DNA from 3 places in the Ercella succinigenes genome. Region 3 is predicted to be linked to each of the others. Evidence: riboswitches for the same ligand, from Rfam matches in the RefSeq annotation. Region 3 holds a riboswitch; each other region holds the start of a gene.
What was found. A riboswitch is a leader RNA that binds a small molecule or an ion and turns the genes downstream of it on or off. The one in region 3 is predicted to bind cobalamin.
Positions count from the first base shown of each region.

Region 1 (3,209 bases), on a different contig from region 3:
CTTCTTCTAAATTTTCACCAGTGGAAAGTTGTTTTAAGGAGGCAATAACACGTTGATTGTCTTCCTCATCAGAATTAGTTTTTGAATTATCAAATATATCGCTATAACTTGTAATTTCGTCATCTGTATAGACTAAGCTAGAGCCATTGGAGTTGCCGCTGAAACCGCCTCCCTCCATACCGTTTCTGTCTGGTATATTAAAATCACCATCTTCGGGAAACATGAATTTATCTTCACCAATTATACCTTGTTTGTTGTCATCTGGCATTTGTCTGTCAGTGTCATCTGGCATTTGCCTGTCAGCACCATCTGGTATCTGCATTTCGCCACTGGAAGGAAAATTTTTATCCATATCGCCAGCAACGCCCATATTTTCAAATTGACTGCTTTCAGGTTTATACAGATTGCCGCTGTCTTCTCCATAATTACGTGTCAGAAAGGAATCACCAATTTCTTCTATTGCGATATAAAGACCATAGTATTCATTATTAATGGATAATGCCACAAAACTTACAAGAGGCGATGCTACACCACTTTCAGCCATAATGCGGTAGCTAAGATAATCTTTTAAGTAGGTGGCATCACTGTATAAATTATTTAAATGAAGTGTATCCAGACCGTCATATGTCTGTCCATCTATAAATTTATCAAATTTAATTTTAAAGCTATAGCGTTCAGAATTTGTATTTGCAACTTGAGAGAGAGAGGTGTTTCCTTTTGTTGCAAAAGATACTTCATTAACTTCTGTGCCGTCAAGAGTAACCGTTGTTGAATATTTTGTTTTCTCAGTAGGGTTTTCTAACAAATCTATCCAGTCATCTTCTGAAATTTCAACATTGATTTCGTGAACGAAACTGGTATCAAAGAGAGTTTCTGCATACTCTATTGATAGTAAGTTATTATTATCTTGGTTTTGTGAATCATTGATAGTAGTATTGCAGCCAATCAAATTTACTACCAGTAAAATAATAAATATAAAAGAGAATGTTTTTTTCATCAAAGAGGCCTCCTGATTAAACTTTTTGGTCTGTTAAAGTAACATTAGTATAGAAATTACATTTTGATTATCTTTGACGAAAGTGATAGCTATATGATACTTATGTGAAATTTACCAAATAAAATAAACAAACAAAATAATTAACAACAAAATTTTTCTAAAGAAAACAAATTATTGTATTTATAAAATGATTAAAGGTGATATAATCACGTTGTAAAAAGTAAATAAGAATTGTCAGTGTTGATTATTTGGCTTGTAGTAATAATTTTTTGATTATAAAAAAGATTAGGACATTCTGAATAATCAATGAAAAGGGAAGCAGGTTAGAATCCTGCACGGTCCCGCCGCTGTGATTCCTGGGATTTTTCTTTTATGCCACTGGTTTTTACTGGGAAGGTAAGAGAAATCTGCTATCAGGATAAGTCAGAAGACCTGCTGATAATAAGAAAGTCATTTTTTGCGGCGAACAAAAAATGATTACCATGTTTGTCATGGGCATTGCTGTAAAAACGGGCGGCAGAAAAGCAAAGGAGGCTTTACTGTGAACCTGTTTTTTATTTCTGCAATGCACATCATGGAAGGTTTTTTATCTCCATTCTGGTCTCTCTTATGGACTGCTGTAGCTATACCGTTTATAGTATGGGGATTATACAGCATTTCAAGCAAAATCAGGCATAATCCCAAATTACTAATGCTGCTTGCTCTCACCGGTGCATATACTTTTGTTCTCTCTGCTCTTAAAATTCCATCTGTAACCGGAAGTTGCTCTCATCCAACCGGCACAGGACTTACTGCCGTACTTTTTGGTCCAGCAGCTGCTGCGGTAGTAGGTCTTGTTGTTTTACTATTTCAAGCAATTTTACTTGCACATGGTGGATTAACAACTTTAGGTGCTAATACTTTCTCTATGGCAATAGCAGGACCTTTTGTTGCCTATGCCTTATTTCGTTTAATTGCCAAAAACGCTAATGGGAAAAAACTTTTAGTAGCGGTCTTTGTAGCTGCATCAGCTGGGGATCTCATAACCTATGTAGTAACTTCAGCACAACTTGCTTTAGCTTATCCATCGGCAGAGGGCGGTTTTTTGGCTTCATTTGCCCGCTTTGGTTCGGTATTTGCATTTACACAGATACCAATAGCAATAATTGAAGGAATACTTACAGTAATTATTTTTAATTATATTTACCAATATAACAAAGAAGAACTTAAAGACCTCAAGGTAATAAGTCTTAAAGTATGAGCTCCATGAAAGGCGAGGTTACAAAATGAAAAAATCTACTTTATTTATTTTAATAGGAATAATAATTCTAATAACTGTTTTACCTCTTATTATATCTGGTATAACTGGAAATGGTGCTGAATTTGAGGGAGCAGACGGTCAGGCCGAAGATGTAATAGCAGAGATTGCTCCAAACTATGAACCATGGTTCGAAAGTCTTTATGAACCGGCAAGTGGTGAAATAGAAAGCTTATTATTTGCATTACAGGCTGCAATCGGAGCTGCTCTCATAGGTTATTATCTTGGTAGTCGTGGCAGATTAAAAACCGCAAAAGCAAATGCTGATTGATCAACTGGCATGGGGAAGTCTTTGGAGAGATAAATCAGTAGGGAAAAAAATACTGATAACGTTAATTATTATTTTTCTTGCTTTTATAATAAAAAATATTTATTTGTATTTAGTGTTATTTCTTATGCAAAATATGATTTTATTTTTTGCTCTTAAAATAACAGGTAAAAATATTATTAAGCTCTGGAGATTTCCTTTTGTTTTTATATTGATGGGAGTTGTTCCTCTTTTGGTTGAAGGTAGCAGCAAGGAGGCCTTGTTTTCTTTTCAAATAACCCTGATAAATGTTCCTGTAATTAAAAATATTATCGGAAGAGCCATATGTGCTTATGGGGGAATAATGTTTCTTGCTATTACCACTCCTTTTAGTGATTTACTTGATCAGCTAACAAGATGGAAATTCCCTAAATTGTTATTATCTTTAATTGCTATAATTTACAATCAGATATTTATAGTACTTACATCTTTTGCAAAAATTATTTCTTCATCTGATTTACGATTAGGGTATTCAAGCATAGTTAAAACTATAAAAACACTGGGTATGGTAATGGGAAGTGTTTTAAGTTGTTCAATGAAAAAAGCACAGACAATGAGTCAGTCCCTGGAGTGCCGTTTTTATGATTCAGATAAAAATAATACTTGGC
Region 1 is NZ_CDHP01000040.1:43,038-46,246, reverse strand. It holds gene AC0KSB_RS08945 (CotH kinase family protein) at 1-997, opposite strand, end outside; cobalamin riboswitch at 1,258-1,451, shown strand; gene AC0KSB_RS08940 (energy-coupling factor ABC transporter permease) at 1,563-2,237, shown strand; gene AC0KSB_RS08935 (energy-coupling factor ABC transporter substrate-binding protein) at 2,263-2,565, shown strand; gene AC0KSB_RS08930 (energy-coupling factor transporter transmembrane component T family protein) at 2,555-3,209, shown strand, end outside.
Region 1: another riboswitch for cobalamin. It lies ahead of AC0KSB_RS08940 (energy-coupling factor ABC transporter permease); the one in region 3 lies ahead of tsaA (tRNA (N6-threonylcarbamoyladenosine(37)-N6)-methyltransferase TrmO).

Region 2 (3,209 bases), on a different contig from region 3:
AAAAAGGGCAGATTTATACCGAAGGCTATTGCGATAACTGCACCTAAAGAAGCACCGGAAGATACTCCCAGGGTGGAGCCGTCTGCAAGGGGATTCCTTAAAAGTCCTTGCATGGCGGCTCCACAAAGCGATAATGCTGCGCCAACAAGCGCAACATTAATCACTCTGGGTAGTCTGACATTATAGATGATAGAAACAGTATTGCTGCTTACAGTAGCATTGCCGGTTATTTTATCCATCAAGACAGAAAAAGTGTCTTTGATCGCAATATTTACACTGCCTGCGAACACACATAGAATAAAAATAGAAATTACTATGCAAATAGAAATAATATATTCAATAATTGTGAAACTATCTCTTTTTTTCATTTATTCTCCGTAAACGAAATCAAACAGCGATTTTACGCCATCAACCAATCTTGGGCCTGGTCTTGAAAGCTCATCAGAATTAGCGTTAAAAACCTGTTTTTCTGAAACTGCTGTGATACTTGCCCAGCCATCTCTGCTCATTATTTCTTCTTCAGGAAGAGGTCCTTCTCCAAAATACATGGTGATTGTTACGATATAATCAGGGTTTCTCTCAATTACCTGTTCTTGAGATATTTCTCCCCACTGGTTAACATCGGCAAAAGTATTTTCCAGACCGATCATTTCTGCAGCTTCATGCATAAACGTATCTTTGCCGGCAGCCCATAATCCCCATTCCAAAGGAGAAACTTCAAAATATACTGATTTTGAATCGGCAGTTGATTTTTCTTCTGCCGCAGTCTTTATTTCCGCAAAATCAGTTTTCATCTTAGCGATTAAATCGGCTGCATTGTCGTTTTGACCTGTGGCTTTTCCTATTAATTCAATAGCTGTATAGATTCCGTTTATGTCCTGAGCATCACTTACGACAACCAATATACCTGCATTTTCAAGTGCGTCAATCTGCTCTTGCGTCTGTGCCATTGTTCCCATCAATATAATATCCGGTTCAAGTGCGATAATCTGTTCAATATTAGTTTCATTTCCAGACTGTACAGCCGGTGCGTCTAGTACTTCTGCAGGATAATCACAATATTCACCACGTCCCACAAGTGTTTCTCCCGCGCCAATCGCATATAGTATTTCACAATCAGCAGCTGTCAGAGCAACTATTCTCTTGGCAGTATCATTAAGTTTTATTTCTCTGCCTTTCATATCCATGAATGAGAGAACATCAGACTCTGCTTCAGTTATGTCAGCAGCCGGTTCTGTTGTTGCTTCGGTTTTTTCTATAGTTGTAGTGGTTTTTTCTGCAGTTGTGGTGGTATTTTCAACTGTAGTATACTGGCCGCAACCAGTAAAAACAGCAAACACCATCAGCAAAGCGAGCATCATTGAAATAAATTTCTTTTTGTTCATATAGTTTCCTCCTTAAATTTTGTGAATAGTATCCAAGGAAGCAAAAAGCTCCACAGAAAATCCGAGGAGCTTTTAAAAAATAAAGTTAAAAACCTTCTCAACCCCAGGAGTATAATGTGATTGCATGTTTCCCGACTTTGCTTCATCCTACTTCGGCACCTTCCCACCTTGCTAAGGCAGTGGCTTTTGCCGTTTTGTCAGCTTCACGGTTACTGGGATAGTCCGGAAATTTCATCCGAGTTCCTCTGGCATATATACCAGCGCATTGCGTGCAAACACATACTATTCACTTTGACAGGAGTTTAGCATAAAGGCAATTATTATACAATTTCATATTTGCTATTTTTAGCAAATTTTTGTGCAAAGTAAGTAATTGCAATTTTTTTGTTTTGTGCAAATAGAAAGTATTACAATGACTTAAAACTTAAAGATGTGATAGAATAAAGGTTAGTCTAAAATCGGAGGTTGTTTTTATGAAAGTTATACTTTTACAAGACGTAAAAGGTCATGGTAAAGCAGATGATATTGTTGAAGTGAACGATGGATATGCAAGAAATTTTCTCTTTAAAAAGAATCTGGCGCTTGAAGCTACACCAGCCAATCTTAATTCAGTAAAGAATAAAAAGAAGGCAGAAGCAGCAAAGGCAGCACGTAATCTTGAAGAGGCAAAGGAAGTAGGAGCCAAACTTAAAGATAAAATATTTTCTTTGCCGGCAAAATCAGGGGAAGGTGGTCGCCTGTATGGTGCTATAACTTCAATGGATATTGCTAATCTGCTGGAAAAAGAAGGATATAAGGTAGATAAAAGAAATATTAACTTTAAGCAACAGATAAAAAACCTTGGAGATTTTGAAGCTGAAGTGAAGCTTCATCAGCAGGTAACCGTTAAAATAGGTATAAAAGTAGTTGCTTTATCCTGAACAAAAAGTTGATAATCTGGAGGCTTAATATTTATGTCAACCAAAAACGCCGAAACTCCTGTCAGAGTTGCCGGGCGTATACCGCCTCATAATCTTCAGGCAGAGCAATCTGTTTTGGGATCTGCAATGACAGGAAAGCGTGCCTTGGCTGAAATAACAGCTGTGCTGCGTCCTGATGATTTTTACAGGCCGGATCATGCTCTTATATATGAGACAATTACAGAGCTCTATCTGGCGAGTAAGCCGGTAGATATTTTAACCGTAACAGATATGCTGGAAAGCAAAGGCTTGCTGGAAAAAGCAGGAGGATTAAGTTATGTAGGTTCCCTGCCGGATCAGGTGCCTATTATTTCTAATGCCGCACATTATGCTGATCTGGTCAGACAGAAATCTGTTTTACGTAGATTGATCTCTGCGATGGATGAGGTAACAGGTCTTTGCTTTGAGGATGGCGATCAGGCTGATCTTCTGCTTGACATTGCCGCAAAAAGAATTTATGAAATCAGGGAAAACAGAGACAGCTCTGGTTTTGAAAGCTTAAAAGATATCATGGGCAGAACTGTAAATGAACTAGCTTCAATGGCAGAAGGTAAAGTACATGAAAGACATGTGATGACAGGTTTTCCCAGTCTTGATCGTTCTCTTGGCGGACTTCGTGAAGGCGGCTTGATTATTGTTGCTGCCAGACCTGCTATGGGTAAATCTGCTTTTGCTCTAAATATAGCTCAAAAAGCGGCTACATTATATAATGTTCCTGCCGCTATTTTTAGTCTTGAAATGTCTAAAGAAGAAATTGGTAATCGTATGCTTAGCGCACAATCTCTTGTTAATGCAAAATCACTTACAACAGGAGAATTGCAAAGTGAAGACTGGGATAAAATAGCAAAGGCTTTGCCCCCGCTTT
Region 2 is NZ_CDHP01000063.1:79,285-82,493, reverse strand. It holds gene AC0KSB_RS13645 (FecCD family ABC transporter permease) at 1-368, opposite strand, end outside; gene AC0KSB_RS13640 (ABC transporter substrate-binding protein) at 369-1,385, opposite strand; cobalamin riboswitch at 1,490-1,677, opposite strand; gene rplI (50S ribosomal protein L9) at 1,859-2,305, shown strand; gene dnaB (replicative DNA helicase) at 2,339-3,209, shown strand, end outside.
Region 2: another riboswitch for cobalamin. It lies ahead of AC0KSB_RS13640 (ABC transporter substrate-binding protein); the one in region 3 lies ahead of tsaA (tRNA (N6-threonylcarbamoyladenosine(37)-N6)-methyltransferase TrmO).

Region 3 (3,209 bases):
CACTTTCCTGTCCGCTATGATCTTGCCATCGCTCATCTCAATTAATCTTGATGCATGTTTAGCAATGTCCAGATCATGAGTAACAAGAACAAGTGTCTGCCCATATTTCTTACAACAGGCAATAATTAATGAAATAACTTCTTGCCCTGTCTTTGAGTCAAGATTGCCGGTTGGCTCGTCAGCTAGAATAACAGCAGGCTTCATTATAAGAGCACGCGCTATTGCTACTCTTTGTTGTTGACCGCCAGACAGTTGATGCGGAAAATGTGTCATTCTATCTTCTAGCTTCAACGCAGAAACAATCTCTTCAAAATATTCTAAATTAGCCTTTTTACCGTCAAAAATAAGAGGCAGCAAAATATTTTCCCTAACAGTTAGTTCTGGCATCAGGTTATATGCTTGAAATATTATCGATACCTGCTGGCGTCTGAATTTTGCCAGATCTTTTTCCTTCATAACATTTATTTCTAGATCGTTGAAATAGTATTTACCTTCTGTGGGGCAATCTACAGTCGATAACATGTTAATCAAGGTTGTTTTACCGCAACCGCTTTTACCCATAATGGCTACTTGTTCATTTGTGTCTATGTCTAAGTTTAATTCGTTTATAGCCATGACCTTTGGCTCTGTTTCTCCATATGATTTGGTGATGTTTTCCAATCGAATCAACATATGTCCTCCTTAGATTACTGAGAACCCGGATTACAATCCGAGCTCTCATAGATCATATTATGTCATGCTATTTATAATCCCAAGATCCAGAGGTTGTATCTGCAATTCCGATAGTGTTTGTCCACATTTCTATCCAAACTAATTGCCCAGAGTACAAATTAACACCAGTATATGCTCCTAACCAAGTTGATGAACCTTTAGGTGCTGAAACAATAGGATTACTGTAAATCATTTGACCATCGCCAATTCGGGCTTTAGTTCGACATTTAATAGCTTTCAAAACACCTGTTTCATAATCAGGATGTATGTATGACCCATTTGTATTAGTAGTTTTTGAAACTGGTCCGATTAATACAACAGAACCGTTTCCAGGTAATGATCTTGAGAAATAAGCTGTTCCAGCGGAAACAAGGGATGAAATAACTCCTATCGTCAATAAAACAATTAACAAACATGCTCCTATCTTTTTCATAATCGTATCCTCTTTTCATTTTGATTTTAGTCTCTTATTTCTTTTCCAAAAACACTCACTCATTGCGCAAAAAGTAAACAGCTTAATTTATCAATAAACAACAAACCGGTTTCGTTTCGATACTTCAACTCTATCACACAAAAAAAAAAATGTAAACTAATAACAAAGATAACTAAGATAACAATTACAAATAATTCACATAAATATTTTCATATTTATCTATTCATACTTCAAAACAATATCAGCGTTATTAATAGGGTACATAAATTCCAGGATCGTGTATCTGATATTCAGTTTGTATTTATCTGCTCCGATTAATATTGACAAAAAAAATACAACATGTTAACCTTTTGCAATAATTTAATATTATTCAAGTGTTCCATATGGCGTCAAGCTTTATGGAAAGAATAGTGAATCGGGTGAAAATCCCGGACGGTACCGCCGCTGTAAGCGTTGAAGATAGTAGCTCATGATGAAAGTCAGTCACTGGGAACCCGGGAAGGCCGAGCACTGTTGCCGGAGATAATCTCCACAGACGCAAGTCAGAAGACCTGCTTGAGTATGTTGCATTGCCTGCGATTACAGGCTTTTGCTTGTTTTTCACGGAAATACGGCTGTGGCTTTTGCCACAGTTTTTTTGCGTTTAAACAGTTTCGCTAATATCTGCTGAAAACAGCTCTAAGAAAGGATTAATATATGAATATCAGTATCAATATCATAGGAAAGATTCACAGTCCATATGGAGATAGATTGTCTGCTCCAAGGCAGGGATTTCTTTCTGAAGAAAAAGTAAAAATTGAGATTTTCCCTGAATTTGCAGAAGGTCTGCACACACTTCAACCTGATCAGAAAATCGTTGTACTTTATTGGGCAGATAAGGCTGATCGAAATATTTTACAAACAAAAACACCTTTCGGGCCGGAAATAAAAGGTGTTTTCGCTACACGATCCCCGGCGCGACCTAACCCTATAAATTTATGCGAAGCGGAAATAACTTCTATAGAAAACAATATTTTGTTTGTAAAAGGGTTGACGCACTAGATGGTAGTCCCCTGCTGGATATTAAATCATTAATAAGACGGGAAAAAAGCAAAGCAAATAGACAAGGCAAATCCTGCACCGGCATTCAGTCCCATCAAACCGGAATCCGCCATAGGATTACGAGTTATCCCTTGCATAATGGAACCAGCCACAGCCAAAGACGGTTTAACGGCAATGGCGCAGTTGGTTCTGCCAACGGTATTAGCAATAAATATATTGAAATAATCATCACACCATAAGGTACAGATACAACCAAACTATCAAGAAAATTCCATAAAGTTAAACCGATATATTTTTTGTTTCACCAAAAGTTATGGTTTTGAACCATTCCCTGAACTTTTTCATATTAATTGTTCTCCCTTCCGAATCGTCCAACTATCCCTCCGCTCATTGGCGGCAATCATATTATCATAAGGCTTGCTGGATTTTCACTTCATTTTCTGCATCTGCATAAGCTGTAGCCTCATCAAGAATTACAATTGGTGTGTCCTTGAGAAAAACTCGCGCAATTGCTATGCGTTGCTTTTCGCCGCCGGAGCCGTGGTATAGTGCAAAAGAAGCTCCCGAATTACTCCGTAAATTGTGAAAAAAGGAACAAGTCTTGCTGCTGAAGATACCCCGGACAGAAGACAAGCAACTATTAGTTTATTCTTTTTTTGTCCAGCTAATTCAAAAAGTCTGGAAATGCCTGTTTTTTCTTTTTGTACCTTATTTCTTTTATTCATTTTTATCTCCTTTCAAAAAACAAGTTAGGCATGGCTGACTGCGCACCAAAAAAATTTCTCTTATTAACCTTGTTCGAAAATAAGAGAAAACAAAAGACTGTATAGATGGTTCAAAGTTCTATCAAAAGCGTCTGCATGCAGGGTTCCTTTATTGAACATCGCAATAGCCATAAGCTTAACCAGATTGGCAACCACTTTATAGTCTATATCCTGCCGAATACCTTCGATATGATCAAATAAGCCACGCATAACGACAGATTCTGCATCAGGATTAATTTGGTATTCCTCAGGTAAAGCTG
Region 3 is NZ_CDHP01000020.1:75,982-79,190, forward strand. It holds gene AC0KSB_RS05660 (ABC transporter ATP-binding protein) at 1-672, opposite strand, end outside; gene AC0KSB_RS05665 (hypothetical protein) at 740-1,144, opposite strand; cobalamin riboswitch at 1,500-1,717, shown strand; gene tsaA (tRNA (N6-threonylcarbamoyladenosine(37)-N6)-methyltransferase TrmO) at 1,841-2,185, shown strand; partial or broken gene AC0KSB_RS05675 (iron chelate uptake ABC transporter family permease subunit) at 2,224-2,349, opposite strand; partial or broken gene AC0KSB_RS05680 (ATP-binding cassette domain-containing protein) at 2,597-2,722, opposite strand; gene AC0KSB_RS05685 (hypothetical protein) at 2,698-2,910, opposite strand; gene AC0KSB_RS05690 (TetR/AcrR family transcriptional regulator) at 2,974-3,209, opposite strand, start outside.